Regions from separate parts of the Lactobacillus sp. XV13L genome, predicted to be linked through region 1. Evidence: predicted binding sites of a transcription regulator. Region 1 holds the regulator's gene; the other holds the start of a gene.

Evidence for each region. The regulator HrcA, encoded in region 1, represses chaperone genes, less so after heat shock. The targets are predictions, from matches to a motif close to TTAGCACTCNNNNNNNNNGAGTGCTAA.
Region 2: AC2JF6_RS04265 (Hsp20/alpha crystallin family protein) is a predicted target of HrcA. The motif match lies at 11,609-11,635, and genes of this name have one in related genera.

Annotation. Positions count from the first base shown of each region.
Region 1 is NZ_JBWXGD010000001.1:237,203-252,437, forward strand. Features, by position in the region: gene eno (phosphopyruvate hydratase) at 1-959, shown strand, start outside; gene AC2JF6_RS01120 (YxeA family protein) at 1,057-1,389, opposite strand; gene AC2JF6_RS01125 (HAD-IC family P-type ATPase) at 1,643-3,916, shown strand; gene AC2JF6_RS01130 (GNAT family N-acetyltransferase) at 3,981-4,499, opposite strand; gene AC2JF6_RS01135 (SLAP domain-containing protein) at 4,622-4,783, shown strand; gene AC2JF6_RS01140 (adenine phosphoribosyltransferase) at 4,947-5,474, opposite strand; gene recJ (single-stranded-DNA-specific exonuclease RecJ) at 5,574-7,850, opposite strand; gene lepA (translation elongation factor 4) at 7,904-9,742, opposite strand; gene dnaJ (molecular chaperone DnaJ) at 9,898-11,037, opposite strand; gene dnaK (molecular chaperone DnaK) at 11,112-12,977, opposite strand; gene grpE (nucleotide exchange factor GrpE) at 12,996-13,607, opposite strand; gene hrcA (heat-inducible transcriptional repressor HrcA) at 13,620-14,669, opposite strand; gene ribF (riboflavin biosynthesis protein RibF) at 14,802-15,235, opposite strand, start outside.
Region 2 is NZ_JBWXGD010000005.1:20,450-35,684, reverse strand. Features, by position in the region: gene AC2JF6_RS04325 (TatD family hydrolase) at 1-500, opposite strand, end outside; gene metG (methionine--tRNA ligase) at 500-2,476, opposite strand; gene mgtA (magnesium-translocating P-type ATPase) at 2,602-5,292, opposite strand; M-box (ykoK) riboswitch at 5,379-5,542, opposite strand; gene AC2JF6_RS04310 (TPM domain-containing protein) at 5,599-6,258, opposite strand; gene AC2JF6_RS04305 (deoxycytidylate deaminase) at 6,188-6,667, opposite strand; gene trpS (tryptophan--tRNA ligase) at 6,679-7,695, opposite strand; gene AC2JF6_RS04295 (SOS response-associated peptidase family protein) at 7,792-8,397, shown strand; tRNA gene AC2JF6_RS04290 (tRNA-Gly) at 8,454-8,524, shown strand; gene AC2JF6_RS04285 (CPBP family glutamic-type intramembrane protease) at 8,578-9,240, opposite strand; gene AC2JF6_RS04280 (hypothetical protein) at 9,328-9,699, opposite strand; gene AC2JF6_RS04275 (Y-family DNA polymerase) at 9,677-10,990, opposite strand; gene greA (transcription elongation factor GreA) at 11,069-11,530, opposite strand; gene AC2JF6_RS04265 (Hsp20/alpha crystallin family protein) at 11,739-12,161, shown strand; gene AC2JF6_RS04260 (C1 family peptidase) at 12,301-13,617, shown strand; gene AC2JF6_RS04255 (nucleoside hydrolase) at 13,688-14,626, opposite strand; gene AC2JF6_RS04250 (ABC transporter permease) at 14,636-15,235, opposite strand, start outside.

The sequences.
Region 1 (15,235 bases):
ACGCCATCCTGGGCGTGTCGATGGCTACTGCGGCTGCAGCGGCTAAGGACAGTCACCAGCCTTTGTATAGGTACCTGGGCGGAACCGACCTCGAAATGCCTCAGACTTTCCACAACGTTATCAATGGTGGTGAGCATGCAGACAACGGAATCGATGTTCAAGAGTTTATGATTACGCCCGTTAACAAGACTTCATTCCGCGACGGCTTTGAAAAGATTGTCAACACCTACCACATGTTGAAGAAGGTTCTTGAAGACATGGGTTACGAGACTGGCCTCGGTGACGAAGGTGGTTTTGCCCCTAACATGAAGAACTCTGAAGAAGCCTTGAAGGCTCTGCATGAAGCTATTGTCAAGGCAGGCTACAAGCCTGGCGAAGACATTGCCATCGCCTGCGACTGTGCCGCTTCTTACTTCTACAACAAGGAAGATGGCAAGTACCACTTCGAGGGCAAAGTCTTTGACGACGACCAATTAGCTGAATATTACGACAAGCTGTTAGACGAGTTCCCTGAATTGATTTCAATTGAGGACCCTTACGATGAAAACGACGTTGACGGTATGATCAAGTTCACTGAGACCCACAAGGACAGAATTCAAATCGTCCTGGATGACTTCATTTGTACCAACCCTAAGCTTTTAACTAAAGCAATTAAGGAAGGTGCTGGCAACGCTTCACTAATCAAGCTGAACCAAATCGGTACGGTCAGCGAGACCTTGGAAACCATCCGTCTTTCCCGTAAGAACGGCTACAACACGATGATTTCTCACCGTTCAGGTGAAACCGGTGATACCTTCATTGCCGACTTTGCTGTTGCAATCAATGGCGGTCAGCTTAAGACTGGTGCCCCGGCTCGTTCAGAGCGGGTTGAAAAGTACAACCGCTTGCTTGAAATCGAGGAAGAACTCGGTGCGGGCGAACGTTTAGCTACCTTCCCGGACAGTGTTGACAAGGATTAATCAATAACAATTTTTCCCAACTTAAAAGGGCTTGCAGATTTGCAAGCCCTTTTTGGTGCCCAATATTTTTACACCAGTATTTATGGTTAGTATTTTGTTAATTCAGTTTGTTCTTGGCAGCCAAGTACTTGGCCTTAGAAATGTACGTAATCTGGTGAACGTACTGGCCCTTATGGTCAATTGCAATATACTGCCGGCTTGGATCGTAGCCACCCACGCGCTTGATGCGGTACGGCAGCTTTTTGCCGGTCGCCGGGTCAATGGCCTGCACATTACGATGATCTTGGCTATTCTTAGACACTTTTGCATAACTGACCGTTTCCGGAATATTCTGGTTGATCCGATCGGTCCAGAAATGATCGTCAGGCGCCACCTTGCCAATCGCTATCAAAAAAAGCACGTAACCGGTGACTAGTAACTTCTCAAACATTTTTGCTCCTTTCACTGCTTACACGTTCCTATATCGAATCGAAGAAGCGGGCTGCGCAAGCGCAACCACATACGCCTATTATTTAGCATTCTGATAATTCTAGGAGGTTCAACAATTTACCTTTTTAAATAAACTTAAAATATGTCTTGCCGGTCAAGTTTAGAAATGAAAGCGTCAGTCTATCCCAATTGCTAGTAAAAACAGGCTAATTATGCTAATTTAGATAATGAATTATTAATAAGGAAGGAAAACTATGTCTGAAAAAATTAGCGGCTTAAGTCAAGCCCAAGCAGATAAACTTCTCGCCCAGAAGGGGCTAAACGCAGTTCCTGAACCAAAATTCAACTTTTTTAAGGAATTTTTATCTAAGTTGTGGAACCTCTCCGCCTGGATTCTGGAGGCGGCCCTGCTTCTTGAATGCGTGCTCGGCAAGTGGATTCAGTCGCTCTTCGTACTGTTAATGCTCTTATTTGCGGCCTGGAACGGCGCATCCAAGAAAAAGCAGTCACGCCGCGTGCTAAATAATATTTCACACAAATTGACGCCCACCGTTTCAGTCGAGCGTGACGGCAAGTGGCAAAGCATCGACTCCAAGTACCTGGTACCAGGAGACCTAATCAGCATCCAGCCCGGTGACGTCCTCGCAGCCGATATTGAGCTCGTCGACGGCCAGATTTCAACCGATGAAAGTTCAATCACGGGCGAAGCCAAAACGGTCCGCAAGAATCCGCAGGACGCGGCTTTTGCCGGCACAACCGTGATGGAGGGCAGTGGTCTTGCCCGCGTGACGGCAACCGGTGCTGATTCCCGTTCGGGTAAAACAATCAACCTGATCAACAATTCAGCTGCTCCGGGTCACCTGCAGCAGCTATTGACTAAGATTATCTACTATTTGTGCATTCTCGACGGGATCTTGACGCTGGTAATCGTGATTGCCTCCTTCTTCAAGGGCGGCGACCTCAAAAACCTGGTCGGCATGCTGCCATTCTTGGCGATGATGTTTATCGCGTCCATTCCGGTCGCAATGCCGTCAACCTTTGCCTTGTCCAACTCCTTCGAAGCAACCAGGCTGAGCAAGGAAGGGGTTTTAACTTCAGACTTGACGGGCATCCAAGATGCGGCCAACTTGAACCTGCTGCTGCTCGACAAGACGGGCACAATTACGGAAAATAAGACCGCAGTATCAAGCTGGACCAACTTCAGCCAGCTAGACAACAAGGATGTTCTTGAACTGGCCGCTGCTGCCACCGACCAGCGCAACAAGAAGATTATCGACAGCGCAATCGATGACTACGTGGTCCAGCAGGGGTTAACGGTCAAGACCGCAACCGACTTCATCCCCTTCACATCCGCCACGGGCTACTCGATGGCCACGGTTGACGGGCATAACGTCAAGCTGGGTTCTTTTAAGCAGCTATCCTTAATTGACCAGACGGCTAACGACAAAGTCAAAGAAATCGACTTCAGCGCGGGCCGTTCTGTCGCCTTGCTAATCGACGACCAGCTTGCGGGCGTCTTCATCCTGCAAGATAGAGTTCGTTCTGATTCTAAGGAAGCATTGGCGGAACTCAAAAAAAGGGGCGTCCTGCCCATCATGCTGACCGGGGACAACCAAAAGACGGCCGTGGCCGTCGCACGTCAGGTTGACCTCAAGGGCCAGGTGATCTCGATTCACGATTTTAACGAGGATACCGACACAAGCAACCTGGCCGGCATTGCCGACGTGCTGCCCGAGGACAAGCTGCGCATGGTCAAGTTCTTCCAGCAAAAAGGCTATATTGTCGGGATGACCGGGGATGGCGTCAACGACTCCCCCGCTTTGAAGCAAGCCGAAGTCGGCATCGCTGTCTCCAATGCGGCCGACGTGGCTAAGCGCTCCGGCAAAATGGTTCTGCTCAACGACGGTCTATCGTCAATTGTCAAAATTTTAGATGCAGGTCACCGGGTATACCAGCGCATGACCACCTGGTCACTGACCAAGCTGGCTAGAACGGCCCAGCTAACAATGATTCTCACCTTTGGCTACCTGTTCTTCGACTACATTCCCATGGCCTTAAACGCAATGGTAATCTACACCATCATGAATAATATGGTCACGATGATGATTGGAACCGACCGGGCACAGATTACCTATAAGCCGGAAAACTGGAATATGGCCAAGCTGGCTAAAATTGCCTTCTCGCTGGCCGCTGGCTGGACCATTATCGGCATCGCCGCGATTGCCTACCTGAATACACACGGGTGGTCACATGGCACAATCTCGACCATGGTCTACGTCTTCCTCGTTTTGAGTGCGATGTTCATTATTTTGATCACCAGAACCAAGCGCTACTTCTGGCAGGACTATCCCTCCAAGGCCGTAGCTCTGACCCAGCTGGGCGACGTCATCCTCACGGTGATCCTGGCCCTTCTCGGCATTGCCATGACCAAGATCAGCTTAGGCAACCTCTTGTTGACCTTTGTTGTGGCGCTCGTCGCAGCGGTAGTTATCGACCTGTTCTACCAACCGATTATGAAAAATAGATAATTTATCAGACAAAAAAGAGCTGAACCCACCATTGAGTTCAGCCCTTTTTTTGTATCCGATATTGTTATTTTACCAGTTCATAGACGTAGGAAATTTCACTAGGCCGGTACACGCCGTGCAGCGTCCCCACCTTCGTGAAGCCCATCTTGGTAATCAAATGCTGCATTGCCTTGTTGTCTTCGTGCGTATCAATCCGGATTGAGTCCACGTCCGAGCGCTTGGCCTTGATGTCACTAATGACGGAATTCAGCAGCTGGGTGGCATAGCCCTTGCCCGCGTGCTGCGAATGGATGGCCACGCGGTGGATAACAACGTACTTATCCGTATCCATAAGCCACTGGCCGTTCAGGCTATCGTATGAATGGTCGGGCGCATCGACAATCGCAATTGCACCCACGGTTTCGTGGTCATCGGATTCGGCCAAAAAGGCCCAGCCCCGTGCGATATCTTCTTCGATTTGGCCCGTTGAGGGGTAGTCGCCTTGCCACTGGTTAACGCCGCTTTCCGCTAATTGGTTAGCGCCATCCTTTAAAATAGTGATGATCCGGTCAAAATCGGCCGTTGTTGCTTTTCTTAATTGCAAGTTACCTAACTCCTTTTTTGAAATACCGTATTATTATAAATATTTCCGCCGGGATTGTAAAAATATTTGGTTGCATCCCAAAAACTTTAAATTTATTAAAAACAAAAGCAAAGCATGCGTAGATGATAGGCTGCTTTGCCACTCCTTTACTGCACCATTGCGGCCGGAAAATACTGCAAAGCGACCACCAGGTAAGAACGTATGGTGATGCGGTTTTAATCAAGAAACAGCGCTACTACATTGTCGCTAATAACTGTTTTGTGAAGGCCACTAACTTTATCTAGCCGGGCTACAAGGAGATGTTTATTGCTACTGGGGCATTTTTCATACTGATACCCGGCAGCAATACCAATATGACAAGATTTTCAATACGCAAAAAAGGGACCTAGGTCCCTTTTTGCAATTATCACTCATCTTTTGCCAACCGGGCAAGATGATGTGCTTTAGCTATGCTCCGTGGAATTGGGTTAGTGAAAACACGTCAAGTCCAGGCAGCTTTTCTTTACCCTTTAGATCAGGGAGTTCAATGTAGAAGGCAGCGCCAACCAGCTTGCCGCCTAAGTTCTCGACCAGCTGCTTGCACGCACGCAGGGTACCGGCCGTGGCTAGCAGATCATCACAGATGACTACCCGTTGGCCCGGCTTGATTGCATCCTTGTGCATCTCTAGGCTGTTTGAACCGTATTCCAAATCGTATGATGCACGTTCAACTTCACGCGGAAGCTTGTGGGGTTTTCTCGCTGGTACAAACCCAATCCCTAATTCGGTTGCAACCGGACAACCAACAATAAAACCACGCGCCTCAGGGCCAACGATGACGTCTGCCTGCTTGCTCTTGGCGTATGCCGCTAACTTGTGTGTAGCTGTCCTGAATAGCTCTCCGTCCTGCAGAATGGGCGTAATATCGCGAAAAATGATGCCCTCATTAGGAAAATTTTCGACACTTGCAATGTGTTCCTCAAAATCGTTTGCCATAAGAAGAAAAAACCTCCAAAACTTCAATTGCTTTCTAAAGCTTCTTTGACTTAATTATTCTAACAGACTTTTACCTTAAAAGCATTAACCACCCAGCAATTAATGCCGTTTTAATTGCTGTTCGACGTAGGCCAGCAGCTTGGTGCTGGACGCATGTCGCAGCGCCTGCACAAAGTGAATTTGCGAGCGGGCTGCCTTAAAGTAGCGCGATGAGGCAAGCGGCTGCTTTACGGGGTTAGAAACGCCAAAAATCTTCCCCTGTTCCACCTTAATGAATTTTAATTCAAAGAAGACGCGCATAATAAAGAGCAGACTATTGTAATCCATCCCCAAAAAGGCGGCCACCGGGCGGTAGTCCTCGATTGCTAGTCCCCTATGCAGGTAAACGTACCGTAAAACCTTGGCAAACTGGGACTGGGCCGGCAGACTTTGAACGGGCAGCCGGTCAATCAGAAAACGCAGGTAGAGCTGCCGGTATCCATTCTGCAGGGCCAGATCAAGTTCCCGCTGGTTACGCGGCACGTCAAGCAAAACTGCTACTTCATCGTTGCCATCATATTCGCTAACCAGCGCGATTTTTTCCGGGTCAACCCCAAACGTGTTGACGGCCCGTGACCGGTTTTTGTCATCGAACAACAGGTACGTGTCCGCAAACCCCATTACGTACTTCTCTTGGCGCAAATCAACGACAGGCACTGAAGCACTGGCTTGCGGCGCTGCAAAAATCATCCCTTGCATCATGCCCTGCAGCTTGACCCGTCCCTGGTAACGGTTCTCCTCCAGGTGCACGAACAGCTGGTCAATATATGGCAGAAGCGCCTTAGTCAGGTACTTCTTATTGAAGCCAACAACAGCAAGACTGTCATTGCCTTTAGTAATCGTCAACTTAATATGGTTCTTGTCTTTGCCCATGTAGAAGCAGCTGCTGACCTGCGGGTGGGTAATGCTAAAGACGGGCTGCTCATTATCCGTGCCAAAGGGCCCGACCTGCTTGATTGCAGCGGTTGTATCAAGCCCTATATCAGCAAACGGCAGCTCGGCGTCATAGTGCTTTGTTACCCTGCCGTGCGAACCGTGGTAACTGGCTTCAAAGGCTGCCCTAAACGCATCGATCTTATCTTCTTTCATCGAGAGGCCGCAGGCAAAATCGTGGCCGCCAAACTTTAGCAAGAAATCTTCCTTCAGGGGATTAAGGGCATTGAAGAGGTTGAACCCGGGAACAGAACGGCCCGATCCCTTGACAATGCCCGCATCATTCCTGGTTAAGACCACAACCGGCTTATGAACCTGTTCTGCAACCCTGTTGGCCACCAGCCCCAGGACGCCTTCGTGAAAAGTCGGATCGTAGATTACCAGCGTTTTTTTAGCTTGCCAGTCGTTAGCCTTAATTTGCCTCAGACTGGCCTCGTTGACCTCCTTGGTGAGCTCTTTACGTTTCTCGTTAAGCTGTTCAACCTCATCGGCGATCTTCTGCGCCCTTTCTTCATCGTCACACAGAAGCAGCTCGACCACTAGCTGCGCATTGGCAAGACGGCCGACTGCATTCATCCGCGGTGCAATATCGAAGCCAATGTCGGTCTCATTGATCTGGCCCATGGTCAGCCCCGCGTTCTTGATTAAAGCGCGCAGGCCGGGGCGTTCGGTCTGATTAAGCATTGCAAGGCCCCGCTTAACGATGACGTGCCCCTCGCCCGAAACCTTGACCATATCCCCAATGGTGCCAATCATTGCTAGTTCAAGCAGCTCGGGCATCGGGTCCTGCATCAGCTGCCGACAAATCGTGAAGGCTACGCCCGCGCCGCAATAATCGTCAAAGGGGTACTTCTGCCCCGGATAATTGCTGTGCACAAGCGCATAACTGTCGGGAACCTCTTCTTGAATCTTATGGTGGTCGGTAATGATTGTGTCCACGCCTTGGCCATTAGCATAAGCAACCTCCTTAACACCCGTAACGCCGTTATCGACGGTGATAATCAGCCCGGTCCCGTCGGCCACGATGCGCTTATAGGCCTCCATATTGGGGCCGTAACCGTCACGGAAGCGGTCCGGAATAAAGTAATGCACATCCGCGCCTAAAATGCCCAGGGTCTCAACCATAATCGTCGTGGCCGTGATTCCATCGGCATCGTAGTCACCGTAGACGGTGATTTTTTCGCCGTTGTCAATCGCCTTGTTGATCCGTTCTACCGCCTTGGCCATGTCATGCATCAGCAAGGGGTCCGCCAGGTCATTTTCCGTGGCATTGAACCAGAAGTCGAGCTTTTCATGAGTATCAATCCCGCGCAAAGAAAACAACTTAGCCGCAAGCGGGCTAAGTTGGTATTCAGCGGCCAGTTCGGGTGCTAGCGCACTGCTAGTGCGCTTTTTCCATTCAATCATCTAATAGTTAAAACCCTTTTCTAAACTTTGCAGCTTCAAAATAACATCCCCTAGTTCGCATTGAGGTCATCATCGTTCATCTTCAAAACGGCCATGAAAGCATCCTGTGGAACTTCGACGCGACCGACCGCCTTCATCCTTTTTTTGCCCCGTTTCTGCTTTTCAAGCAGCTTTGCGCGCCGGTCGGGGTCCCCCGTATGAATCTTCCACGTAACGTCCTTGCGGTAGGGTTTGACCGTTGCCCGCGAAATAATTTTGGCCCCAATTGCGCCTTGAATGTCGACCTCGAAGTTCTGCCGCGGTATCAGCTTCTTGAGCATCGACGTCATTTGCCGTGCGCGTTTCTGCGCCTCATCGCGGTGGGCAATGAAGCTTAGGGCATCGATTGCCTGCTTGTTCAAGAGGATATCGATTTTGACCAGGTCGGTCGCACGGTAGCCGGTAATCTCGTAGTCAAGCGATGCGTAGCCCTTGGTCGAGGACTTGAGGTCATCGAAAAAGTCATAGATGATTTCGGCCAGTGGCATGTCATAAATGACGTTAACGCGGTACTTGTCCAGGTAATCCATCGTGACAAACTCGCCGCGCTTACGCTGGCACAGTTCCATCACCGGACCAACGAAGTCGTTTGGAACCATCACCTCGGCCTTGACGTAAGGCTCTTGGACCTCCTTGTACTCGCCCGCCGTGGGCAGGTCAGACGGATTATCGATTACATTGGTCGAGCCGTCGTTCATGATCGCATGGTAGTCAACTGACGGTGCCGTCATAATCAGGTCAAGGTCAAATTCCTGCTCCAAGCGCTCCTGAACCACGTCCATGTGCAGCAGTCCCAAAAAACCGCAGCGGAAGCCAAAGCCCAGGGCCGTTGACGTCTCCGGTTCAAACTCCAGTGCAGCGTCGTTCAGCTGCAATTTTTGCAGGGCTTCTTTCAAATCATCGTACTTGGAATTATCGACCGGATACATCCCCGAGTATACCATCGGTGGAATCTGACGGTAGCCCGGCAGCGGCTCAGCCGTCGGATTCGCAGCCGCAGTAATCGTGTCACCGACCCGCGTTTCCCGCACAGACTTGATGTTGGCCGTAACGTAGCCCACGTCTCCGGCAATGAGGATATCCTTTTTCACCGTTTGCGGGCTCAGAACGCCAACCTCGGTTACCTCGTAGTCCTTGCCCGTGTTCATGATGCGAATGCGGTCACCGGGCCTAACCGTGCCGTCTTCGATCCGCACGGACAGAACAACCCCGCGGTAGTCATCGTACTTGGAATCAAAGATCAGGGCCTTCAGGGGCGCCTCCAGGTCGCCGCGTGGTGCCGGCACGTTTTTGACGATGTATTCCAGCAGTTCGGCAATGCCCTGGCCCGTCTTGCCGGAAACCTCTGCCGCGTCCGTGGCGTCTATTCCCAGCATCTCCGTAATTTCTTCCTTGGCTTTCTCCGGGTCCGCCGACGGCAGGTCAATCTTGTTGATTACGGGCAGGATCTCCAGGTCGTTGTCAATCGCTAAATAAGTGTTGGCCAGTGTTTGGGCCTGAACGCCCTGCGAAGCATCAACCACCAGGAGCGCGCCCTCACAGGCCGCAAGCGAACGTGAAACCTCGTAGGAAAAATCCACGTGTCCCGGCGTGTCGATCAGGTGAAAAATGTAATCCTCGCCATCCTGGGCATGGTACTTGATCTCAACCGAGTTCATCTTGATCGTGATCCCGCGCTGACGCTCAAGCGGCATGTCATCCAGCATTTGGTTCTTGAGCTGGCGTTCCGAAACCGTATCGGTCAGTTCCAGAATCCGGTCGGCAATCGTCGACTTGCCGTGGTCAATGTGGGCCACGATGGAAAAGTTGCGGATATGTTTTTGGTAGTCTTGTAGTTTTTTAATGTCCATAAATTATTTGCACCCTCTGCTAATTACCTTCCATTATAACAAACTCACATCATGGATAAAATTAAATTGGCTGTTTCTTATCGTTCTCACCCAAGCGCTTATCCAAAAAAAGAACTAGCTCCGAATAATTGTTAAGAGCTAGTTCTTTTGCTTAATTACTGCAGCTTTTCCTTCAGTCGTTCAAAGAAACCCTTTTCCTGCGGCGAAATCGAACCGCCACCGGCCTTGACAAAGTCGACCAGGGCTTTCTTTTGCTCCTCGTTGATGGACTTCGGTATCTGGACGTCAACGGTTGTTATCTGGTCGCCAGAGCCGTTGCCACGTATATAGGGTACGCCCTCGCCGTGCAGGGTAAACTTCTTGTTGGGCTGGGTGCCGGCGGGGATCTTCAGCTTCTGCTCGCCGTGCACCGTCTTAACCATGATTTCATCCCCCAGCGTGGCCTGGGCAAAGGAGATCGGCACAGTAGTATAGATCGTTGTCCCGCTGCGCTCAAAGTCTTTTGATGGCTTGATGCGATAACTAATATACAAGTCACCGTAAGGACCACCATTCTTGCCGGCCTCGCCCTGACCCTCGTAGCGCAGCTGCTGACCGTTATCAATACCAGCTGGGATATTAACCTCGATCGTGTTCTTGCCTTGAACTACGCCGTCGCCGTGACAGGTCTGGCACGGGTGTTCAATGATGACGCCGCGACCATGACACTTATCACAGACGGTTTGCCGGCGCACAACGCCAATCAGCGACTGCTGGGTAATCGTCATGTAGCCCGTGCCGTTGCACTTGTCACAAGTGATTGGGTGCGTGCCCTTTTCGGCACCGTTGCCGCCACACGTCGGACAGGTTTCGCTGCGCGTATATGAAATCTGGGTTTTTTTGCCGTTAATGGCATCCATAAATTCAATTGTCAAGGTATAGTCAAGGTCCTGCCCGCGCGTTGGGGCAGTTGGATTAGCCCGGCGCTGTGCGCTGCCTGCTGCACCACCGAAGAAGTCGTTGAAGATGTCGCCGAAGTCGCCGAAACCGCCAAAATCGCTATAGCCCTGGCCGCCTCCGCCAAAGCCCTGGCCGTTAACACCGGCTGCACCAAATTGGTCATACTGGGCCCGTTTCTTTTGGTCATGGAGCACTTCATAGGCCTCATTGATTTTTTTGTACTTTTCTTCAGCACCCGGTTCATGGTTGATGTCTGGGTGGTATTTTTTTGCTAATTTACGGTAAGCAGAGTTAATTTCTTTATCACTGGCATTGCGATCAACACCGAGCACACCATAATAATCTTCCTGTGCCATCTAAAAGCTCCTTACTTTCCAAAAGAAAAGAACTACTTTGCGGCAGTTCTTTTCTGATTTATTCAATTATAAACCTATTGCTTATCTGGGTCTACCTTATGGAACTCACCGTCGCCAGCCGCACCATTGTTTGCATCGCCGCCTTCGGTGCCCGGTTTCTGGGGACCTGCCTGCGGTCCGCCTTGACCCTGGGCACCTTGAGCGCCACCATTTGCCTGGTATAGCTTGACGGCTAGGTCCTGGGCAACCTTAGACAATTCATCCTTCTTGGTCTTCATTTCGTCCAAGTTGTTGTCCTTTTGCGCCTTCTTCAAAGCGTCAAGGGCTTCTTGAACCTTCTTGGTATCATCTTCCGATACCTTGCCCTTAACGTCCTTGAGCGTTTTTTCCGTGGAGAAGATTAACTGGTCAACTTCATTGCGCAAGTCGACTTCTTCCTTCTTCTTCTTGTCCTCTTCGGCGTGTTCTTCGGCCTCTTTTTGCATCTTCTGAATTTCTTCATCAGACAAACCGGATGAACTCTTGATCGTGATCTTCTGTTCCTTGCCTGTCCCCATGTCCTTGGCAGAAACGTTGACGATACCGTTCTTATCAATATCGAAGGTAACCTGAATTTGCGGGACGCCGCGTGGAGCAGCAGGAATATCCGTCAGTTCAAAGCGGCCCAGCGTCTTGTCGTCCGCTGCCATTGGGCGTTCACCCTGCAAAACGTGCACGTCAACGGCGGGCTGGTTGTCGGCCGCGGTCGAGAAGATTTGACTCTTAGAGGTTGGAATGGTCGTGTTCTTTTCGATTAACTTGGTGAAGACGCCGCCCATGGTTTCAATCCCCAGGGAAAGGGGCGTAACATCGAGCAGAACAACGTCTTTAACGTCGCCGGAGATAACGCCGCCCTGGATTGCCGCACCCAACGCAACGGCTTCATCAGGGTTGATTGAGTGGTCAGGCTCCTTGCCAGCCCACTTCTTAACCGCTTCTTGCACCGCTGGAATACGGGTTGAACCACCATTTAAAATCACCTTGTCAATGTCATTAACGGTGAGGTCGGCATCTTTTAGCGCATTGTCAAATGGAATCTTGGTCTTGTCGACTAAGTCAGCCGTCAATTCTTCAAACTTGGCCCGCGTTAAGTCTGCTTCTAGGTGCAGCGGTCCTGCTTCGCCAGCAGAAATAAACGGAAGCGAAATATGAGTCGACGACACGCCAGACAAGTCCTTCTTGGCCTTTTCAGCGGCATCCTTCAACCGCTGCATTGCCATCTTGTCCTTGGATAAATCAACGCTGTTTTCATCCTTGAAGTTCTTGACCAGCCAGGCAATAATCTTGTCATCAAAGTCATCACCGCCAAGGTGCGTATCACCGTTGGTAGATAAAACTTGGAAGACCCCATCGCCCAACTGCAAAACAGAAACATCGAAGGTGCCGCCGCCGAGGTCATAGACCAGAACTTTTTCATCTTCGGCATCCTTGTCAAGACCATAGGCCAGTGAAGAAGCAGTCGGCTCGTTGATGATCCGTTTAACTTCCAGGCCCGCAATCTTGCCGGCATCCTTGGTGGCCTGACGTTGCGCATCGTTGAAGTAAGCGGGAACCGTAATTACTGCCTCAGTGACCTTTTCGCCCAGGTAGTCCTCAGCAAATTTCTTGATGTACTGCAGGATCATCGCTGAAATTTCTTGCGGCGTGTAGGTCTTATCACCAAACTTAACCTTGTAATCGGTCTCGCCCATGTGGCGCTTGATTGATGAAATCGTGTTCGGATTAGTGATTGCTTGCCGCTTGGCAACTTCACCAACCTGAATTTCGCCATCTTTAAAAGCAACTACTGACGGAGTAGTCCGATTTCCTTCCGGATTGGTAATAATTTTAGGTTCTTTTCCTTCCAGAACAGCAACTGCTGAGTTGGTAGTTCCGAGGTCAATTCCGATAACTTTTGACATTGTTTAACTTCCTTTCACTTACTGTGCAACAACGACCATTGCTGGTCTTAAAGTGCGATCCTTATAACGGTAGCCCTTTTGCAGGACCTGGACAACGTGATCCTTTTGATCATCATTCTCAGCCCCAACCGTTTGCACGGCCTGGTGCAGCGTCGGATCAAACTTGACGCCTTCCGCTTCAATCTCGCTGATTCCGTGGTCCTTCATGGCTTTGACAAGTGCGTCGAGCGTCATCTGAACCCCCTTCTTGAGCTGCTTTGAGGCTTCGTCATCGACCTTAGTGGCCAGTGCGCGCTCCAAGTTGTCCATTGCGGGCAAAATATCCTTTGCCAAAGACTGCGATTCATACTTGATCAGCTGCGCGCGTTCATTGTTATAACGGTTTTGCATATTTTGCATCTCAGCTTGACTGCGCAGGAACTTGTCTTCGAGGTCCCGGTTGTCAGCCTGTAGTGCAACCAGCTTAGCGGCAGAGTCTTCTTTCTGAGCCCCTGCGTCTTTCAGCTTGCCGGAATTTGCTCCGGCAGCTGATTCATTTTTGCCTGCATCTTTTTTCTTGGATGCCGCTTCAGAAGATTCGGTTTTATCCTTCTTTAGTTTTTTTTCTTTAGGAAATTTTTCCTTACTCACGGCTAACCTCCTTTATTTAAACCGACCGTAATACTCCAGCAGCTTCTTGGCCAATTCGTTTCTGAAATATTCCAGAAGGCCAATCACCTGCGAATACGGCATATTGTTCGGGCCGAGCAGCGCGATCACGCCCTTGCCGTGCGAGCCAACGCTGTATTCTGCCGTTAGCAGACTGTAATCCTTCAGCAAGTCATTGGACAATTCCGAACCCAGGCTAACCTGAACTGGATAATGGCCGATGCTTGTGCCGCTAGGTTGGTCCATTAAACTTGAGATCAAGTCGTTGTGGTCAATCAGTTCATACAGCGACCGCAGGCTCGCGACGTCGCTCATTGAAGCGGTATTCAATAGGTTGAGCTGTCCGTCAACGTACATCTGCTCGCTGGCAGCATCGTTAATCACGTCCTCAACCAGATCAAGCAGCTCGCCCGCGTGATGACTGCTGAGCTTCTTGCCCAGGCCGCGGTTAAGCAGTGCCGGCGTTACCTTGCTGAGCGTTTTGCCCACCAACTCGTCGTTAATCATTCGGACAGCCTTCTCAACCTCATCGCCGTGAACGTTGTGCGGCAGACTGTAGACCTGGTTATGGACATTGCCGTCACTTGTCACCAGAATCGCCATAATCTGCCGGCTAAACAGCGGGACAATGCGGAAGCCCGTGATGGTCAAGTTGCTGCTTTCCGGTCCCTCCGCAAAGGCCGTATAGTTGGTCAAGTCTGACAGAATCTTGGCTGCCTCCTGCACAATTTCATTTACCTGGTGAAACGGCTGGTCTAGCTGGTTCACGATTCGCTGGTAGACGGATGACGGAATCTGTAGGGGTTCAACCAGGTTATCGAGGTAATAGCGGTAACCGTCCGTTGACGGCACGCGCCCACTCGACAAGTGGGTCTTCTCAATCAGTCCCTTGTCTTCCAAAACAGCCATCTCATTGCGGACGGTTGCGCTTGAAACCTTAATCGGCAACTGCTTCATCACGGTCTTGGAGCCGACTGGATCATTGGTCTGCGTAAAATCATTAATAATTGTTTTTAAAATTAGTTCTTGACGTTCGGTCAACATAAGTATCGCCCTCACTTTTAGCACTCATTGCTGTTAGGTGCTAACAACTATTATGATACTAGTATTTAGCAGAATGTCAAGTCGAGTGCTAATTTTTTTGCAATAAAATTAACCCGCGCTGCACATAAAAAACTATTTCTGCCGGGCAAAGTAGTCCTTGATCTCGGCCTCGTCCTGCGCCATCCGTTTTTTTAATTCAGCCAGGCCCGCAAACTTAATCTCGCCGCGGGTATACTTATACCACTTGATAATCATTTCTTGATCGTATGCCTCTTCATCAAAGCCAAAGAGGTTTGATTCAATGTAGATTTTTTTGCCATTGTGAATGGTAACGTTGTAGCCCACGCTGGTCATCGAGTCGTACCACCTGCCGCCAATCTTGGTTCTCGTGGCGTAAACCCCGACCTTGGGCACGACCTTGTTCTCGCTCCAGACCAGATTTGCGGTCGGATAGCCCAACTTGTGGCCGTTGCGCAAGCCGTGCCCGACGGTGCCCGACATCACGTAGGGTTCACCCAGAAGTTCTGCCGCCAGCGCCATGTTGCCCGCACTAATTGCCTTTTTAA
Region 2 (15,235 bases), on a different contig from region 1:
TCAAGAAATTTAGCGAGCCAAGCAGCGTCACCGTTGAAGCTGTGCAAGATGGCCCCATACTCAAGGTTGCTACTCCTCAAGATTTCATAGCAGTCTGCCATGGCATCCCGCGTGTGGATGTCCACCGGCATATGCAATTCGTGTGCCACCTCAACCTGCCGTGCAAAAACCGCACGCTGCTGCTCACGGGGAGACTCATCCCAATAGTAGTCCAGGCCAATCTCGCCCATTGCGACCACGCCGGGCATTTGCAGCTGCTCAATCAGCAAATCCTCGGCTTCTTGATTATAATCCCGGGCAACGTCCGGACAGTAGCCGACCATGGCATAGACCTGGTCGAAGCGCTGGGTGAGTGCAATCGCACGCTTATTAAAGTCGGGATCCTGGCCCGCACAGATCAGCTTGGTGACCCCCAATTTGCGCGCCCGTTCCAGGTAAAATTCTTCCTTGCCCCGAAATGGTTCGTCCTGCAAGTGGGTGTGATTATCGATTAATTCCATCAGCCTAATTCTGCCCCAACTTCATGTTCATCACCGACCACGGCAAGCTTGACCTCGCCGCCTTTTTCGCTTGACAACAGCATGCCCTGGCTCAGGTGACCCAGCATCTTGCGCGGCTTCAAATTCGTTACCGCCAGCACTTTTTTGCCCAGGAGCGCACTTGCATCGGGATAATACTTGCGGATGCCGCTGAGAATCTGCCGTTCGTTGCCGCCCCCGAAGTCAAGCTGGAATTGCAGCAGCTTGTTTGACCCCTGAACCGGCTCAACTGAGAGTATTTGACCGACCTGGATCTTGACCTTGTCAAAGTCATCAATTGTGATCTCGTGCTCCTGACCCTGCTGACTCCGGCTCTGCTTCTTGGGTTTGGCCTTGGCCATCTCTTCTTTGATGTACTTGACCTCTTCTTCGGGCTTTAGCCGCGGGTAGATTGGCATCGGCTTCTCGATGACCTGAACGTCCCAGTTAAAAGCACCGAAGTCGAGCGTCTTCTGCTCCGAATCATCACAGTTCAACCCGAGCTGTTTGAACATTTCGACCGCGGTCCTAGTCATAATCGGCGCAATGAGCAGCGCAATGATCCGCAGGCTCTCAGCCAGGTTAGACATTGTCCGGGCCAAAGCGTCCGTCTTGCCCTCCTTGTTCAGACTCCACGGCGTGGTCTCGTCGATGTACTTATTGGCGCGGCTGACCAGTTGCCAAATGTCCTCGATTGCCTGGGTAAAGTGGAGCGTGTCCATCTTCTTTTTGTAGTCGGCAATCGTGCTTGTCGCAACCTGTGCCAGGTTGCGCCCGAGTTCGTCCTGGTCGAGCGCGACTGCCGTCACCTTGCCGTTTTGGTACTGGTTAATCATGGAAACCGTCCGGTTGAGCAGGTTGCCCAGGTCATTGGCCAGGTCGTAGTTGACGCGCTCAACGAAGTCTTCCGGCGTAAAAATACCGTCGGCGCCAAACGGCAGGGCCCGCATCAGGTAGTAACGCAGGGCATCAACACCGTAGCGGCTAGTGATTGATTCAGGGTAGACAGCGTTGCCCTTAGACTTGGACATCTTGCCGTCCTTCATCAAGACCCAGCCGTGGCCGATAATGTGCTTAGGCAGCGGTAAGTCGAGGGCCATCAGCATGATGGGCCAGTAGATCGTGTGGAAGCGGACAATTTCCTTGCCCACCAGGTGGACGTCGGCCGGCCAGAACTTCTTAAACAGGGAATCATCATCCGAGCCATAGCCCAAGGCCGTAATATAGTTGGACAGGGCATCGATCCACACGTAGACCACGTGCTTGGGGTCGCTTGGAACCGGGATCCCCCAGGAAACGGTCGTGCGCGTGACCGACAGGTCTTCCAGACCCGGCTTGATGAAGTTGTTGACCATTTCCTTTTCACGGGAATGCGGCAAGATGAACTCCGGATGTTCCTGGTAGTACTGGTAGAGCCGATCGGCGTACTTGCTCATTTTGAAAAAGTAGGACGGTTCCTTGACCAGCTGCACTTCGTGGCCCGACGGGGCCTTGCCGCCAATCACGTTGCCGGCATCGTCCTTGTAAACCTCGGCCAGCTGCGATTCCGTAAAGTATTCCTCGTCCTCAACCGAGTACCAGCCGGTATATTCGCCCAGGTAGATGTCGCCCTGCTTTAAGAGCCGCTCAAAGATCTGTTGCACACCCTTAACGTGCTCCTTGTCGGTCGTCCGGATAAACTTGTCGTAGGAGATATCGAGGCTTTTCCACAACTTCTTATACGTGGCCGCCATGCCGTCGACAAATTCCTGGGGCTTGACGCCCTGCTGCTCAGCCTTCTGCTCAATCTTCAGCCCGTGCTCATCAGTCCCGGTTAAAAAGAAGGTGTTATAGCCCTGGCTACGCTTGTAGCGCGCCATTACGTCAGCCGCAATCGTGGTGTATGCGTTGCCGATTGTCAAGCGGCCGGAGGGGTAGTAGATTGGGGTTGTAATATAAAAAGTTTTTTTATCAGCCATATTTGTTTCTCCTTAAGTTTCTTCCAATTCATTAATATTATACTACACCAAGCAAAAAGGGAATTCCCCCGGGCGGAATCCCCTCTAATATTTTGCTGGACTAGCAGTTTCTGATTTGACTTGGTTTAAATCAAGAATTTTTCTTTCTTGAGGTAGAAGTGCTTGACTACGGTAGTCAGCAGAATGTACAGCACCAAAATGCCCAGGATTATCCACATGAAGCTCATTGGCAGTTCGCCAAACTTGAGTGTGGAAGACAAGAATGAGAATGGAATCAGGGTTCCGATAATCCCGGCCCCAAAGGTTGCCAGAATGACCGTAGCGGTGGCGTGCTGGCCGATAAACGGCAGGTGTCGGTCGCGCAACGCGTGAATGACCATTTCCTGGGTCCAGAGCGATTCGATGAACCAACCGGTGTGGAACAGTGCAATAAATGCTGCCTGCTGGGCCGGACTGATTGCATTGAAACTGCCCCCGACCAGGTGCGGGCAGACTATGAAGTACAAAATGCCGAAGGTCAGAATGTCAAAGACAGAGGACGTCGGACCAAAGTAAAACATGAACTTCGGCAGCTTTTTGGTTGACCAGCTCCGCGGCTCCTTCAGGTAGTCAGCGGACATCTCGTCAAACGGCAGCGACAAGCAGCTCGTCCCGTAGAGCAGGTCCAAAACAAGCAGCTGCAGCGGCAGCATCGGCAAAAACGGCAGAAACGACGATGCGACCAGGATTGACAGGATGTTGCCGAAATTCGACGACAGCGTAATCTTGATGTACTTCATCGTGTTGCCGAAGACCTTGCGGCCAATCCTGACCCCGGTCTCCAGCACGTTCAGGTCCTTGTGCAGCAGGATGATGTCCGCCGATTCCTTGGCGATGTCGACCGCCGTGTCCACGGAAATCGAAACGTCGGCTGCCTTCATTGCGGGCGCGTCGTTAATGCCATCGCCCATGTAGGCAACCGTGTGCCCGTTTTTCTTTAGCAGGTTGATGATCCGCGTCTTGTCCTCGGGTGAAAGCTTAACGAAGATGTTGCACTCCTCAACCATCTTGGCCAGTTCCGCGGGGTTTTTGCCCTCCAGGTCGGCGCCGGAATAGACCGTGTCGACGTTTAGGCCGACCTGCAGGCCAACCGTCCGCGTGACCGCCTCGTTATCGCCGGTCAGAATCTTAACGGAGATGCCGTCGCCCTTAAGGCGGGCAAGGGCAGCCTTGGCACTCTCCTTGGGCGGATCCAGAAAGGCCAGGAAGCCGCAGAGAATCAGGTCGTTTTCATCCTTGACAGAAAATTCGCCCACGGGCGCGGGGTTGCGCTTGTAGCCCAGCATGATTACGCGCAGGCCGTCATCGTTCATGTTGTTGACCTTTTCCATGACCTTCTGCTTGCGTTCCGGCGTCAGTGGCAGGATCTGGCCGTCAGCCTCGATTCTAGTGGCGACGGCCATCATTTCTTCGGATGCGCCCTTTGTTACCAGCAGGTGCTCGCCGTGCTTGAGGTCAGAGTTTGCCACGACGACGCTCATCCGCCGCCTAGAAAAGTCAAACGGAATCTCGTCGATCTTGTTGTAGTCCCGTTGAATCTCATTAATGTCGAGCTCGTTGCCCGCAGCCTCAATGATGGCCTTGTCGATCAGATTCTTCATCCCCGTCTGGTAGTATGAATTGAGGTAGCCCATTTCCAGTATCTGCTGGTTTTCGCGCAGGTTCAAGTCATAGTGCCGCTCCAGGACAACCTTGTCTTGCGTCAATGTGCCCGTCTTGTCTGTGCAGAGGATATCGGCCGAGCCAAAGTTCTGAATCGAGTTCATCTTTTTGACGATTGTGCCTTTTTTGGACATCTCAATCGAGCCCTTGACCAGATTCGTCGTCACGATTACCGGCAGCATTTCCGGCGTCAACCCGACCGCCGTCGCAATTGAAAAAATCAGGGCGTTGATCCAGTCACCTTTAGTCAGGCCGTTGATGATTAAAACAAGTGGTGCGATGATGAGCGTCATAATGATCAGAAGCCGGGATACATTCTTGATACCAACGTCGAAGGCGGTATTCTTAACGTCATTGTGAGCAATATCATGCGCCAACTTACCAAACATCGTTCGTTCACCAGTTGCAAAGACCACACCGAGCCCCGAACCGGAAACAATCGTCGTTCCCTCGTACAGTATATTCGGGTAGTCCAAGTAGTCGCGGTCCTGCCCGATTTTAGGCCTTCTCGTTGCAATTTTTTCAATCGGGTTCGATTCGCCGTTGAGCGAACTGGATGAACAGAAGAGGTCCTTGCTAACGAGTAGCCTCATGTCGGCCGGCACCATGTCGCCGGCTGCCAAGCGAATCACGTCGCCTACAACGACCTGGCTCGTATCGATCTCCTCGTCCTTACCGTCGCGGATAATATCGGTTGTTACCGAGACCATCTGCAGTAGCGAATTGACTGCATTCGAGGACTTGATGTTCTGGATAAAACTGGTAATGCCCGAAATGAAGACCATCGTGAGCATAATTGCAACCGTGCTGATATCCTTTTCGCCGGCCGGCACAAAAATGTAATCGGTAAACAAGGACAGGGTGGCGAGGGCCAGCAAAACCAGCGTAAAGGGCGTAATAAATGCCTCGGTCAAAAAACGTAGCTTTGAGTTGTGCTTGCCAGATGCAATCGTATTTGCGCCAAATTCCTCCCGGTTCTGGTCGGCCTGCGCGCTAGTCAAGCCGTCGCTGCTCGCGTGTAGGCGGGCGAGCGTCTCTGACCTGCTTTCCTTGGCAATGGCCTTAACCAATTCCAAGTCTTTGTTTGCGACTGTTTCGTTTGGTTTTCTCAGCATCGTTTCCACTCCTTCTCTTCTAAAAACGCAAACAAACTAAAAAGGGACCGCCTAACACCGTTAGCGACCCCTTTTAAACTAGGTATCATTAATACTCGTCGTTCAGCTTTAACACTACGTGACGTAAGCACATGCCAGCTATCTGGTTACCGCCTTAATTCGACGGTAACTATTTAACTCGTTGGCATCTCTGGATGTTTCTGAGCGATAGCATATGTTCACGTAGGAGTCTCACCTAACAGTTCATTTGTTTATTTGATTTGCATTGTGAGTGTAATACACAACAAGCAATTAAGTCAACCCTTTTTACCTGTTTTTTAGGTGCAGATTGTTCTTGAAAAAATAGACCAGGCCGCCCAAGACCAACACAAGGGCAAGCGCAATCGGCAGGGCAACCCGGCGCGGGTGTTCAATCTTGCTGCGTTCCGCGCTCGTCAGGTCATACTTATCAAGCGAATAATGGTACTGCTGGTCAATCGTGGTCGCGCACGCCCTGAAAACAAAACGCAGCCCCTTATTGAACTCTTTCTTGCTGCTGGAGCGCAACTGGTCTGACTGCGCGCGGATGATATTACCTCGCACATCCGCCGTAAACGCGCCGTGCAGGTCCTTGCTGGAGTAAATCTGCACGTTGCGCCGCTTGTTTTTCGAGCCCACCACGATGAAGACCGTGTGCTTGTACTTGCCCAGTTTGGGGGGTGTCAAGTGGCTAACGCGGTTAACGGTCTGAACGATAATTCGCGGCTGCTCGCCGGTCTGCATGTACCGGTCGTTTTTGGCCAGGATCAACTTGCTGGTCTCGCGCTCCAAGAGGTGGCTGTTGTCCTTCACGTTGGGGTTGGTAAAGCCCGTCAGGGTGCAGAAGGCGCCTGCCAGTGCAAGGAGCCCGACCACTTTAATTCTCAGCGTCTTCCAGCTTGCGCGCCAACTCTTCCACGTATTCACGGTTGATTTTAATTTGCTCATAGGGAACCCCACAATCTTTAAAAAGCGCTATTGCCAGCGGACTATCATGATAATCAAAGTAATAGTTGACCTTCTCCACACCGGCCTGAACAAGTGCCTTGGCACAATTATAACAGGGAAAGTGCGTCACATAAATCTCGGTGTGATCGGTTGAAACGCCGTTCTTCGCACACTGAATCAGCGAGTTCATCTCCGAGTGAATCGTCCGCACGCAGTGCCCGTCAACAATCTGGTGGCCGACGTCATCACAGTGCGGTGCACCCGACACGGACCCGTTGTAGCCCGTCCCGATAATCCGGTTGTCCTTGACCAAAACATTACCCACCAAGGCCCGATCACAGGTTGAGCGCTGGGCGATAACCAGCGCCTGCATCATAAAATACTGCTTCCAAGGAATCCGCTTACGCATTTTTTTGCCTCTTAGTCAAAGTAATTCAATCCGATTGCATCCCGCACCTCAGCCAGGGTTTGGGCGGCCACACGGTTGGCCCTTTGCGACCCCTCCTGCAGCATCTCGTAGACCTCGTCCAGGTTTTGTTCGTAACGGGCGCGGCGGGCGCGAATCGGGGCCAGTTCTTCTTCCATCACCTTATTCAGGTAGCGCTTGAGCTTGACGTCGCCCAAGCCGCCTTTTTGGTATTCTTCCTTCATTTCTGCTACCTTATCCTTATCGGGAGCAAAAATATCAAGGTAGGTGAAGACCGTGTTGCCCTCGACCTTGCCCGGATCCTCCACGTGAACGTGGCCCGGGTCAGTATACATCGACATGATCTTCTTTTGAACGGTCGCGGCATCGTCGGCCAGGTAGATGGCATTACCTAGGGACTTGGACATCTTGGCGTTGCCGTCAAGACCCGGTAAGCGGCCCTCGCCCTTGCTGGGGAAGTAGCCTTCGGGTTCAACCAGCACGTCCTTGTGGTAGACGCGGTTGAACGTGCGCACAATTTCACGGGTCTGCTCGAGCATCGGCTCCTGGTCGTCCCCAACGGGCACGAGTGTCGCCTTGAAGGCGGTAATGTCGGCCGCCTGGGACACCGGGTAATTCAAAAAGCCCACCGGAATCGAGTCGTTAAAATTCTTCTGTTTGATTTCGGCCTTGACGGTTGGGTTGCGCTCCAGGCGGCTGACCGTCACGAGGTCCATGTAGTAGGCCGTGAGTTCAAACAGGGCCGGAATCTGCGACTGCACGAAGATGGTCGAAACCTGCGGGTCGATGCCGACGGCCAGGTAGTCAAGCGCCACCTGCACCAGACTGTTTTTAATCTTTTCGGGGTTGCGCGCATTATCGGTCAGGGCCTGCGTGTCGGCAATCATAATGTAGGACTGGTAGTCGCCCGCGTTCTGCAGCTTAACCCGATTCTTCAAAGAACCAATGTAGTGGCCCACGTGCAGCTTCCCCGTTGGCCGGTCGCCCGTGAGGATAATTTTCTTTTTCATCGTATCTACCTTCCTTGAAAGTCAAAACCTGCTTTAATGCAATAATCATAGTCAATTCTACCAAAAATCACGCAATGATTAAACACGGAGGAAAAAATGTGCAACCAGTTTCAGCTGCCGCGTCTGGCAGAAATCAAAAAATACTTAACTACCGACCTCAACCTGCCACTGAGCGAGCCGGCATCAACGCTGCCGCAGGACCAGGATGTTTTCCCCAGCGGTCTGGTCCCGGTCCTGGTCTACCAGGGCCAGCAGCTGCTGCTGACGCCGAAAAGCTGGGGCTACCCTAGTCCTGTTAACAATAAGGCCGTTGTCTTCAACGCACGCGTTGAACGGTTCTTCGAGCAAAAACCCTCAATGTGGGACGCATCCTTTGCCCGGAGACGCTGCATTATTATTGCCCGGCAATTTTATGAAAGCGGTCAGCAGACTTACCTGGCTGCCAACGGCCGCCGTTACCATGAGCGCTTCAGCTTCAGCAATGCGGGCGCGCCCCTGACCCTGATTGCCGGCATCTACGAAGAAGGCCACTTTGCAATGGCCACGACCGCGCCTAACGGCATAATGGCGCCCGTGCACGACCGCATGCCCCTGGTGCTGGAAGCGGACGAGCTGCGCCGCTGGCTGTTTCAGGATTTTTCCCGGCTACTTGACCGCAGCCGCGTTGACCTGACTGTCGCCAAGCTTGCGGCCAGGACCTAAAAGTGAAAATCAGGGCTTGGATTTAACCAAAAAACATGGTAAACTATTTCAGTAATGCGGGTATAGTTTAATGGTAGAACGTTAGCTTCCCAAGCTGAAGATGCGGGTTCGATTCACGCTATCCGCTCACGCAAAAAAGGCGATGATTAATTTCATCGCCTTTTTTATTTTGTCCAGGTTCTACGTCATAATCACCAAAAGAACGCCATTGAGCACCGCCAGGTAGACGGGCATCCACAGTGTCTGGGCGTAGAGGTAGGACCAGGCAAAGAGCGCCCCGAAAAGAACATCGATCGCTAAGAGGACAACCGAGCCCTGGCAGTTGAGCAGGCTGAACAGGATTCCCGAGGCAAGCATCCCCCAAAATGCGGTCGTCAACGTGCTGCGCCTGAAGGCGTAGTTGAACAAAAACCCGGTGGCCAAAAACTCCTGCAAAACCGGCAGGACAACGCCCACCGCAAGCAGCAAGAACCAGTAGCCGCTATCCGATTCATGCCGCAAGAACGCCACCTGAAAGCCGTATAAGCTGAGCCTGCTATATGCCTGCATCCAGGAGACGCTGATGCGCAGTGCGGTCACCACCACAGTTAACGCTACAATCGTGCCAAAGTAGTTGAGCCATGAACCCGTGAAGCTGCGGTCAAAATACCGTTGCTCCCGGTTGAAGCGGTAAACGTAGAACAAGATAACCATTAAGGAAATCGTCGCAAATAAGACGAGGTCCCAGACGTGACCCGGTGCGTTTTTGGTGGCAAGCTTATATGCACCAACGGCCATTAAGTATCCAATAACATAAAAAATATAGCGAATTAAGTTGCCGTCTCTTGATGCCGGTGTGTTCACAGAATTACCTCGATCTACATTTTGTGCCTTACAAATTCCATATTATAGCAAAAAAAGACGCTATGAAAAAGATAGGCCGTGCAATTCCTAATCGACTTCGATGTGATTAATATCTTCCAGGGCAATTTTATGTCCGTCCACGACAATTCCCTCATCGCTATAGCCATTGACAAAGCCCACAACATCTGCAGGCAACTGATCATCACCGTCCACCACCTTGACCTGCAGGTGCACCAAGCAGTGGTTGCCGTATGCCTTGAGCAGCTGCACGCTGATTTCTTCGGGAGACATGGCCTGCTTGCGCGGATGCTTGCTGGCGCGCCGCTTCTCGTCGCGGGTAATCGCCACCGTATGATCGCTTAGGAAAAAGCCCACCCACTTCTTCATTTTTCGATCCTGGTAATTTTTGAAAAAGTCCAGCACAATCTTGTCAAAGTCATTCATAGGCGTTGCCGCCATTGTGACCACCGACCAGGTTGGCGCGCCGAATGGCGGTTGCGCCATCCAGCAGGCTGGATGCCTTAACCACGCTCGTAAAGCCGTACTTTTGTCGAATCTTGTCCACCGTTGCCGTCACGGTGCGCTTCTTCAGCTGGCGCCACGGCTGCACAAAAAGCGTTAATTGTTCACAGTTATCTGCCGCTAGGCGGCTGCAGCTGATTCCCAGTGCCCGGACGGCTTCACCATGCCAATTCGTACGAAAAAGGGCCAAAACCTCCTGGACCAACAGGTCGCTATCATTGGTGGGGCAAATTTTTCGTTGGACGCTGAAGCCCTTGCGAACGCCCGCAGAGCGGTACTGGGAGAATCCAACGTACAAGCTGATGCAGCCAGCCTGCAGCTTGTGGGCCCGAATTCTGGCCGCAACCTGCTCACCAATTTCACGCAGCACGATTTCAATCTCGCGCTGAACGGTGTAGTCCCTTGTCAAAATCTGCGAGTTGCCGTAATTTTTCATTTTTGGAAAAAACTTTTCGCTTATGACGCTGCGATCCACGCCCCAGCTGATGGCAAATAGCTGTGCCCCCATTACGCCAAACTCTTTTTGCAAAAGGGCGGGATCCGTATGAGCCAATTCGTACATATTGCTGATGTGCAGGCGGCGCAAGCGCTGCGCCGTCCGCTTGCCGATGCCCCAGACATCTTCCAGGTTGGCAATCTGCCAAATTGTGTCGGGAACGTCAATATAGTGCCAGTAGTCAATCATCGACTTCCGGTGCTTAGCGGAAATATCCATGGCCAGCTTGGCAAGCAGTGGGTTTTCGCCAATGCCGCAGGTGGTGTAGAGTCCAAGCTTGGTTCTGATTTCCACCTGGATTCGGCGGCCCACCAGGTAAGGATCTGCGCCAAACAGGTGCCAGGACTTGGTCATGTCAATCATCGACTCATCAATCGAATAGACGTGAATATCTTCTTCAGCTGCGTACTGCCGAAAAATCTCTAAGACTTGCATGCTGCGCCTGATATACAAATTCATGTGGGGCTCAACCAGGATCAGGTCCGGGGCCTCCCTTTTGCTGGGCAAATCACGCACCCGCATCACATTGGTCAAGCCGTACTTCTTCTTAGCCAGGGGCGAGGCCGCCATGATCAAGCCCGAGCCGTTTTTGGTATTGGGCTGGTGCGAAACAACCGCAAGCACCGCCTTCATCGGATTGAGACCCAGCCTGAGTGCCTCGCAGCTGGCATAAAACGACTTGTTGTCAATCATGAAAACTACATGGTGCGGTTCATACCGATAATCATACACTACTGTCCACTTCCTATCTCAAACGTTTGTTCGATAACTTCATTATACAAACACAAGTTCGGATAAGCAAGAACATTTTTAGTCAATCGCAACAATCATCACGCCGTACCGACCGGCCGGGGCCTCCACCTGGACCAGTGTGCCTGCAGGCTTTTTCATGATTGCCTGCCCCAGCGGCGAGTCAAACGCAACTTTGCCCGCCGCAATATCTGCTTCCATCCGTCCAACCACCACGTATCGTTCGGTCCCCTTTTCGCCTTCAAATTGCAGGGTAACGGTCTTGCCCAGGTTGACCTTGCCGTCCGCAGTTTTTTCAACTACTTCGGCATACTTCAGCTGCTTGTCCAAGTAGCGCAGGCGACTCTGCAGGTGTCCGAGGTCCCGCTTGGCCTCCGTATACTCCGTGTTCTCGGACAAGTCGCCAAGGGCACGGGCCTCCTGCAGAATCTTAATTCGCCGCGGGCGGTCTTTTTTTAAACGTGCAATTTCTGCCTTGATCTTTTGGTAGCCTTCCGGCGTCATCTTCTGGTAGTAAACCATAATTATTCTCTCCGTTACTTATGCTAAAAATTATCCACAAGTTAAAAATACTGTTATAGCAACGTTCTGCTTTTAAAATTAGCAATCTAAAATAAAGAGTGCTAATTGTTTCCCTTTTTCCGGTATGCCTACTATAATAATCAGTGTAAGGAAGAAATGAAAGAAAAGTCTTCCGTTACAACAACATATTTGAAAGGAAGTTTTTACTATGGCAAATGAAATGATGAATCACCGCGATGACTTATTTGATGCAATGAATGATTGGTTTGATCTTCCGCGTAAACTTTTTAACAATAACGAAATAGCAAAACTAATGCAGTCAGACGTCGTTGAAAACGACCACGAATACATAATCAAAGTAGACATGCCCGGGATGGACAAGGACAAGATTAACGTGAATTACGATAACGGCGTTCTGAGCATCTCAGGCTCCAGAAAGGCCTTCAAGGACCTGTCAAAGGATGGCAGCATTATCCACCGTGAACGGAGCGAAGGCCACATCTCCCGCAGCTTCAGACTGCCAGATGTAGCTGCCAGCGACATTCATGCAAAATATGACAACGGCGTATTGACTATTACCCTGCCCAAGCAAAGCACGAACGCAGGCGACAATTCAATCCAAATTGACTAATGCGGATAGCATGGAGGGCGCTTTTAATTAAGCAGCCCAGACAAATAATTCTCTAAAGCGAGTTCAACCATTGAACTCGCTTTTGTTTTGGCTTAAAATATAAAGTAATTTAAAAAAAGATTAAAAAGGAGATCAATTTATGGGACATAGAGTTACCGTTCAAGAATTGGAAAAATTTGCAGAAAAGTTCAATGCCAACCCGCAGAACCAGGTCGTTGCGCGCGCCGCCCAAAAAAGCGGCGTTCAGGCGGCAGCCTACAATGAACGCGTTCAGGGGGAATTAACCAGGGTCTTTTCAACCGAACTGGACACCGAAAACGTCACCAACCAGCTGCAATCGGGCCGCTGCTGGGAATTCGCCACGCTCAATATTCTGCGTCACAATTTTGGTCAAAAGTACCACGTTAAGAACTTTACCTTCTCGCAGAGCTACAACTTCTTCTGGGACAAGATTGAACGGGCAAACATCTTCTACGACAACATTTTGGACACGGCCGACAAGCCACTGGACTCCCGCACCGTTAGGGCGCACTTAGAGGGGGCCGGCGAAGACGGCGGTCAGTTCCACATGGCGGCAGCCCTGGTTGCCAAGTACGGCGTAGTGCCTTCATACGCAATGCCGGAGAATGCCAACACCAACAACACCAGCGCCTTTGCCAAATCACTGGCCGACAAGCTGCACAAGGACGCCCTTGTTTTGCGCAAGTTGAAGCAGGACGGTGAAGAGGAAAAAATCAAGCAGGCGCGCGAACAGTTCCTGGGCGAGGTCTACCGGATGACGGCCATTGCCGTCGGTGAACCCCCGAAGAAGTTTGACCTGGAATACCGCGACGACGACAAGAACTACCACCTGGACAAGGACCTGACCCCACTGGAATTCTTGCACAAGTATATGGGCGACGTCGACTTCGACGACTACGTTGTCTTGACCAATGCCCCTGACCATGAATACGGCAAGCTCTACGGGCTGCCGTTTGAGGACAACGTTGCGGGCTCCTACCGGATCAAGTTCCTTAACGTGCCGATGGAATACCTGGAGTCTGCCGCCGTTAGCCAGTTGAAGGACGGCGAGGCCGTCTGGTTCGGCAATGATGTCGGCGAACAAAGCGACCGTAAGAAGGGCTACCTGGACAGTGAATTATACAAGATGAGCGAATTGTACGGGGTCGACCTCAAGATGTCCAAGGCGGACCGCCTGCGCACGGGCAGCGGTGCCTCCACCCACGCCATGACGATAGTCGGCGTCGATGAGGACCAGGGCCACATTCGCCAGTGGAAGGTTGAAAATTCCTGGGGCGAGAAAAACGGTGACAAGGGTTTCTTCGTCATGACCAACGACTGGTTCAAAGACAACACCTACGAGGTTGTTGTCCACAAGAAGTACCTGACCCCTGAGCAAGTAGCCCTGGCAGAGGGTCCGGTAACAGACCTGCCCGCCTGGGATTCACTCGCTTAAACTGAGTTCAGAACTAACAAAAAAACGAGGTTCAAACCCGAACCTCGTCTTTTTTGTATAATTAAATCCCTTACTTGGTCCGCATGAGGAGCTCATCGAACCTCCGGAAAAATTCTTCCTTGTTGGCCTTGGTCACCAGGGTTACCTCATGACCATTAGGATCATCAACCAGACGCCCTGCGGCTGTACCGGTCGTGATCACCTTAACCCTGTGCGTTGCCACCGCCTGGACCACTTCCGGGTAGAGCGCACTGATGGTCGTCAAAACATCCCAGAAGTATAATTGGACGCTCTGAACCGGCGGGTTGACCAGCAGGCTATAGCCCTGGCCCACCAGGTCAACGGCCAAATACCTGCGCAGGCTGGCCCAGTGCATTCTGACTTCATCCGTTAAGGGCAGCTCCTCGCTGCTTTCAAGTCCCACAACCTGCATTGCGATATCTGCCTGCAGGACGCGTTCCACCGCATAGGGGTCCCAGAAGGCGTTCCACTCCTGGGTACCATCCGCGTTAACCTGAACCACGTTGCCGTGGCCATCAAGAGATCCCCCCATCCAGTAAAGGCATTCAATGTTTTCGCTAATGGTGGGGTCGACTTCTAGAGCACGGGCCAGGTCTGTCAAAGGACCGGTCATGATCAGCGTGACCTTGTGGGCGGCGTGCTTGATCTTGTCAACCATGTCCAAGTGCGCCGGCTTGGCCGCTTCCCTGGTAATCATTTTCCCCGCTTCATTCAGCATCGGCAAGTAATTGAAGGAATAGGAACCCGTGCGCCAAGCTTCCGGGAACTGGTTGACCGCACGTGAAGTCGAACGGGCCACTTCCAGCTGGTCACCGCGCAGGTTAAAGCGGTCGGTCAATTTGCGGCAGACTTCAACGGCCGGATCAACGTAGCCGTCCGCATCAATCGCACTGATGCCGATGAGCTTGATACCGGGAGCCTGCAGCAAGAGCAGGCAGGACACCAGGTCGTCGATATTGCCGTCATGGTTAAAGTAAATTTCTTTCATTATTTTCTCCTACTTAGACTTAACGTAATTTTGCCCGTCGGCAGCCGGTGCCACCGACTTGCCGAAGAACAGGACCAGAATCACAATGGTGAGCACGTACGGTGCAATCTGCATGTAGACGGCTGGGATATGGTTGAAAAACGGCAGCTGGTTGCCGATGATGCTCAGACTCTGGGCAAAGCCAAAAAACAGCGAGGCCAGCATCGCACCGAGCGGGTTCCACTTGCCAAAGATCATTGCGGCCAGCGCCATGAAGCCCTGACCCGCGATGGTCGAAACCGAGAAGTTGCCCGAGATTGCCTCGGCAAAAACGGCCCCGCCGATGCCGCCCAGAAAACCGGAAATCAGCACGCCCGCATAGCGCATACCGTAAACGTTGACCCCCATCGTGTCCGCCGCCTGCGGGTTTTCGCCGCAGGCACGCAGGCGCAAGCCGAAGCGGGTCTTGTATAGCACCCACCACAAGATAAGCGCAAGGATGATGGCCACCCAAGCCGGGGCCGACGTGTCCCTGAAGAAAATGGGTCCGATGACGGGAATATCGGCGAGCCCCGGAAAGCTGAAGTAGCCAAAGCTCTGGTTGATGTTTTCCGTTTGCCCCTTGTCATA